Regions from separate parts of the Oceanobacillus locisalsi genome, predicted to be linked through region 1. Evidence: a T-box and tRNA genes for the amino acid it is inferred to sense, from the RefSeq annotation. Region 1 holds a T-box; the other holds one or more tRNA genes.
What was found. A T-box is a leader RNA that pairs with one kind of tRNA and senses whether it is charged. The one in region 1 lies ahead of serS (serine--tRNA ligase), so its partner is inferred to be a tRNA-Ser.
Positions count from the first base shown of each region.

Region 2: it has a tRNA-Ser gene. The T-box ahead of serS (serine--tRNA ligase) is inferred to sense a tRNA for this amino acid. The anticodon was not compared.

Region 1 is NZ_JBHTKK010000016.1:53,651-56,922, reverse strand. It holds gene ACFQ19_RS13160 (serine hydrolase) at 226-1,566, shown strand; T-box leader at 1,628-1,861, shown strand; gene serS (serine--tRNA ligase) at 1,917-3,194, shown strand.
Region 2 is NZ_JBHTKK010000018.1:54,096-57,367, reverse strand. It holds gene ACFQ19_RS14095 (hypothetical protein) at 18-215, opposite strand; tRNA gene ACFQ19_RS14090 (tRNA-Leu) at 869-952, opposite strand; tRNA gene ACFQ19_RS14085 (tRNA-Leu) at 966-1,051, opposite strand; tRNA gene ACFQ19_RS14080 (tRNA-Lys) at 1,062-1,137, opposite strand; tRNA gene ACFQ19_RS14075 (tRNA-Gln) at 1,231-1,305, opposite strand; tRNA gene ACFQ19_RS14070 (tRNA-Asp) at 1,313-1,389, opposite strand; tRNA gene ACFQ19_RS14065 (tRNA-Glu) at 1,418-1,489, opposite strand; tRNA gene ACFQ19_RS14060 (tRNA-Ser) at 1,506-1,596, opposite strand; tRNA gene ACFQ19_RS14055 (tRNA-Asn) at 1,602-1,676, opposite strand; gene ACFQ19_RS14050 (SprT family protein) at 1,936-2,388, opposite strand; gene ACFQ19_RS14045 (catalase) at 2,839-3,272, shown strand, end outside.

The DNA of each region.
Region 1 (3,272 bases):
GTTCCTGATCAAAAGCCGGTCTTACGGGACTTTTGAAGCTCTTTTGTAAGAGTTGTATCAGGCAATGGATATTGATGACAATATTGTGTCATACGGTCATAAAAAAAATAGATGGAGCATGTTGCTCCATCTATTTTTTTATAAATTTTTATGGTAAAATGTGAATCATGCTTAGCAGAATACATATTTGCAGACGGCTATATTATTAAACGGGGGTAAGAAATTGTGAGAAAGTCTATAAATAAATTATTTCTTTTGGTGGTTGCAGCAGCACTTGTTTTTACATCTTTGGTTATACCATCCATATCTGTTCACGCAGAAGAGTTGGATCTTGAGGCAGAATCGGCTATTTTAGTGGATGCAGAAACGGGGAAAGTTTTATATGCGAAAGACCCAGATATGGCTTTACCTCCTGCTAGCATGACGAAAATAATGACAGAATATCTTGTTTGGGAAGCAGTTGAAAATGGAGATATTTCTTGGGATACAACAACTCAAGTGAGTGATTATGCATATGAAGTATCCAGTAATGTTGACTCTTCAGGAATTGGATTAACACAGCAGCAGGATTACACGGTAGAAGATCTATATGCGGCAATGGCGATTAATTCAGATAATGGGGCATCCATTGCCTTAGCAGAGTTAATTGCAGGGTCTGAAAGTGAATTTGTTGAAATGATGAATGCAAAGGGAGAAGAATTAGGTCTTCCTGAATTTAAATTTGTGAACTCCACCGGACTGGATAATGAGAGTTTAGGGGATAATTATCCGGAAGGAACAAGTCCAAATGATACCAACCTGTTATCAGCGCGTTCTTCGGCTATGTTAGGATCTGCTCTGGTAAATGACTATCCGGAAGCATTGGATATTTCCAGTATTCCGAGTACAGAGTTTGACGGCAGAACGATAGAGAACTGGAATTATATGCTGGACCATGATTCCGTGAATTTGGAACAGTATTTTTATGAAGGTGTAGATGGCTTAAAAACAGGCCATACGGAACTTGCAGGTTATGCTTTCACAGGAACAGCAGAACGTGATGGAAGACGCCTTATTACGGTGGTAATGAAAACAGACAGTATTGAAAAGCGGTTTGAAGAAACAGCAAAATTGTTAGATTATGGTTTTGATGAATTTGAAACGCAAGAATTATTCCCTGCAGGATATCAACAAGAAGGCGAAGAAACATTTCCTGTAGCCAGAGGAAAAGAGAGAGAAGTTAATGTTGGTATTAATGAAGCTATCCATGTCCCTCTAAAATCAGGGGAGGAAGAGTTATACCATTTAGAATACACGATGAATGAAGATAGACTGAATGATGATGGCGAACTAGAAGCCCCTGTTGAAGCGGACGAAGTAATCGGTACAGTGAATGTAGTCTATGACGGGGAAGAAGAAGACCATGGCTATCTTTCAGATGAAGTAAGTAAGGAAAGCTATGATTTAGTGGCGATGGATGACGTAGAGCAATCAAACTGGTTTATGCTTACGTTACAATCAATCGGTGACTTCTTTGTAAATATGTTCCAAGGTGCTTTTAATTGGGTAAAAGGACTTTTTAGCTGATTTTGATAAGAATCCTTGCAACCTGATGTAAAATAGCTTATGATTATTTACAATAATAATGATTGATGTGTTGATAGGAACTAGTAACTGTCTGATTCTATCTGACAGAGAGCTGATGCCTGGTGCAAATCAGCGTTAGAATACAGTGAATCCATCCTGGAGCATGCTTATAGAAATGAGTTGGACTCATGAAGTAGGCGCGGAGATACGACGTTATTCGTATGTAAAGCTGGAAGAATTCGTGTGGATTCTTTAATCAGGGTGGCAACGCGGGAAATACACTCTCGTCCCTTTCTATAGAAGGGACGGGAGTTTTTTAATAGTAAAAAAATGTAGGAGGTAATGTTACTATGTTAGATATGAAATATGTCCGCAATAACTTTGAAGAAGTGAAGAGAAAACTCACGCATCGCGGAGAGGACCTTAGTGAATTAGATCGTTTTGGCGAACTTGATGTAAAAAGACGGAAGTTAATTGCCGAAACGGAAAAGTTGAAAGCCAAGCGTAATGAAGTGTCTAAGGAGATTTCCGTTTTAAAAAGAGAGAAAAAGGATGCAGAAGAAGCAATTGCTTCTATGCGTAAAGTTGGCGATGAAATAGCAAACTTCGATAAAGAATTAAAAGAAATTGAAGAAAATCTAGAGCAGATTATGCTTTCTATCCCTAATTTACCGCATGAAAGCGTGCCTGCAGGAGAAGATGAAGATGATAACGTGGAGGTACGCAGCTGGGGCACAGTGCCGGCATTTTCATTTGAAACACAGCCGCACTGGGATGTGGCGAGCCATTTAGATATTCTGGACTTTGAACGGGCAGCCAAAGTCACAGGAAGCCGTTTTGTCTTCTATAAAGGGTTAGGAGCGAGACTCGAGCGTGCATTATTAAACTTTATGATGGATCTGCACGCAGATAAACACGGCTATCAAGAAATGCTGCCTCCTTACATTGTGAACCGGATGAGCATGACAGGTACAGGACAGCTTCCTAAATTTGAAGAAGATGCTTTTAAGCTGGAAGACTGGGATTACTTTCTAGTACCGACAGCAGAAGTTCCTGTGACCAACTATCATCGCGAGGAAATTTTAACAGCTGCTGATTTGCCAAAGAAATATGTTGCCTTTAGTGCCAGTTTCCGTTCTGAAGCCGGTTCTGCCGGAAGAGACACACGCGGTTTGATTCGCCAGCATCAATTTAATAAAGTAGAGCTTGTGAATTTTGTAAAACCGGAAGATTCTTATGACACCTTGGAAAAACTGACAGGTGAAGCGGAAATAGTATTGCAGCTGTTAGGGCTCCCTTATCGTGTTATGAGCATGTGTACAGGTGATTTAGGCTTCACAGCAGCGAAAAAATACGATATTGAAGTATGGATTCCAAGCCAGGAGACGTATCGTGAAATTTCTTCTTGCTCTAATTTTGAAGATTTCCAAGCGCGTCGTGCCGGCATTCGCTTCCGCCGTGAAGCAAATGAAAAACCAGAATTTGTTCATACGCTCAATGGATCTGGTCTGGCCTTAGGCCGTACGGTGGCAGCTATATTAGAGAATTGCCAGCAGGCAGACGGCAGCGTCGTTGTACCGGAAGTACTGCGTCCGTATATGGGCGGTATAGAAGTGATGGGTCAATAATATAAAAGTGCTGAGAGGCTTTCCTTTTTGGGAAGCCTTTTATGTATTACCCAGTATAACAGGATGAGCGCAAGCCAG
Region 2 (3,272 bases), on a different contig from region 1:
AATGTAACCTGGTTTCATTAGTCATCTTCCGTCCAAAATTTATATTGAGGATGGTCTGGTGTTATATCTACATTTCCAAAACGATCGACAAGTAATACATCATCTAAGTCTAGCTTTGACGTATCAATTCGTTTTGAAATAGCTCGTAATCTGCGTTCTTCTACATCTTCTCTAACAGCTTTAGCTGATTTTTTCTCAGGAGTATTTGAAATCATTCTTCTTCCTCCTTTTTTCTTCAATACCAATCACCACCTTATGGTAATCAGTATATGCATTTTTATTAAAAATAATAATATCTACATCTATATTATATCAGATAATGTGTGCATCATCCACTTGATTATTTACTGTGTCGGTAATTCGTTTACAACTACCAAGCTGCAAAAACTTTGACATGGATAAATTTATTTTTACAATGTGTATGAACATTTGTTTCCAAATAAGCAAAGAGAAACTGCCGGCAAATCAGACAATTTTTTAATGATTCATCTAGCCCAACGTACCATAACGCTGTTTTACAATATGTGAAGAATTGGAGGTCGTTGCATGGAAAAATCCATCTAACTCAACAACAAACTGATGCAGTTAAATCTATCAAATACGTATCAACAAAATCTCAAACAGTTAGAAATTCTATTAACAAGACCTAAATATGTTTGTTTAAACAATTTGAGTTTAGATGAACTTTGTCGAGTATTTTATACTTTTAAATCCGAACAATAAGTAAAATCCATTTTCATCCATATATTGACGTGGTACCACCCTGGTATCACAACATTAAAAAAGCACTCATATTCCATAAATCGGAATGAGTGCTTTTAAAATCTCAAGATCCTATAACTCTTGTTATATCCGCCTTCACATTTAATGCGGTCGGTGGGAGTCGAACCCACACGGGTTATTCACCCACCAGGCCCTCAACCTGACGCGTCTGCCTTTCCGCCACGACCGCAAAGAATATAATATGGTGCGGATGAAGGGACTCGAACCCCCACGTCCAACGGACACTAGAGCCTGATTCTAGCGCGTCTGCCAATTCCGCCACATCCGCAATATTAAAATGGTGAGCCATGAAGGATTCGAACCTTCGACCCTCTGATTAAAAGTCAGATGCTCTGCCGACTGAGCTAATGGCTCTATTTGATATAAATGACTTTCTATAGTCTCTATCAATAAAAAAATACTATTATTAGTAATAGTATCCGCATGTACACTTTCTAAAAAATAAAATGGCTGGGCCACCAGGATTCGAACCTGGGGTGCACGGGATCAAAACCCGATGCCTTACCGCTTGGCTATGGCCCAACAATAATGGCGGTCCGGACGGGACTCGAACCCGCGACCTCCTGCGTGACAGGCAGGCATTCTAACCAGCTGAACTACCGGACCAATTATTTATTTTGAATTTTTAAAAAGATGACCCGTACGGGATTCGAACCCGTGTTACCGCCGTGAAAGGGCGGTGTCTTAACCACTTGACCAACGGGCCATTATAAAAATGAAAATGGCGGAGAAGGAGGGATTTGAACCCTCGCGCCGCTTACACGGCCTACACCCTTAGCAGGGGCGCCTCTTCAGCCACTTGAGTACTTCTCCAATAATGGCTCCACAGGTAGGATTCGAACCTACGACCTATCGGTTAACAGCCGATTGCTCTACCGCTGAGCTACTGTGGAATGTAAAGTAATCAGTTACTTGCTATGTAATATCCTTATTAAGCAACAACAAGAAATATCGTACAATATATCCTGTTTTTTGTCAACAAAATCTTTAAAATTTCTTAAAAACTTTTTTCGGCTTAGAAATAAGTAGATGCATTCCAAGTAATTTGACAATAACTGTGACGTACAATTGCTGAAAAACAAATTGTCATCTCATGTCAGCTTAATTAATTTACCACGTATCATATCTGTTCGTCAATACTTAAATCTAAAATTAAATTCGAATTAATTTTCCCTTGCATTTTCCGCATCGAAATCTGGAAACATCTACTTTCCGGATTCTTTTATAAGTCATTTTACATTTTTCGCATTCATAGGTATACCGGTAACGATTCTGCTGAGAAGGCAATTGTTTACAATGGCGGGGAGATCCTGTTTTGGCTAGCAGTTCTCTAAATTCTCTATCCCGATGTTGATATCCTTTTCCTTCAATATGTAAATGATAATGACAAAGCTCGTGTTTTATAATACCGTGAAGTTCTTCTTCTTCAAATTCCAATACATATTTCGGATTTATTTCAATCAGCCGTTTACTTGGAATGTACCTGCCGCCAGTTGTTCGTAAGCGGGAATTAAAATGCGCTTTATCATGAAAGGATTTATGAAAAAAAGTTTCTGACAGCCGATTAACCAATTGATATAATTCTTCATCTGATAGTTGATTCATCCGTTTTTTCGCTCCTCTTTTCAATAAAGCATGAACCTGAGATTCTTCATTTCTTAGAAATGCCCCCACGGCTCACTTCTCTCTATTTATTAAAATATGTCATGAAAGACCACATCAAAAATAATGCATCTCATAATGATTCATTTTAACATAACAAGGATATATCAGGAACTTTCATTCTTGCACCTCATCATTCACTTCTCTTCTAAATTCTCAATTAATATATACAATTGATAATAAATAGAATCCTAAGTATACCCTCACATTTCTTATGAACAGAAAATAAATCTTACGTTCCTCCTGTTTAAAAATACGGTTTTCACTGTTAAAGAAGAGTTCTATATATTTATTAAAAAATGTCATATAAATAACACAGAATATTAATAGCAATCTACTATTTATTATGTTATTATAATAATTGTAGTTAATTTACTAGGAGGGGAACAATTTATGAGCGATAAAAGAAAAATGACCACCGCATTTGGCGCTCCTGTACCAAATGATGATGATTCGAAAACAGCCGGTAAACGTGGTCCATTACTAATGGAAGATTTTTGGTTCCTTGAAAAGCTTGCACATTTTGACCGTGAAGTTATCCCTGAACGTCGTATGCATGCTAAAGGATCCGGAGCTTATGGAACACTAACTATTACAAATGACATTACTAAATATACAAAAGCAGACATCTTCTCAGAAGTTGGCAAGCAAACGGACATGTTTATCCGTTTCTCTACTGTAGCTGGTGAACGCGGTGCTGCAGATGCAGAACGCGATATCCGCGGAACAGCGATGAAGTTCTATACAGAAGAAGGAAACTGGGACTTAGTTGGTAACAACACTCCAGTATTCTTCATGAGAGACCCTAAACGTTTCCCTGACTTGAA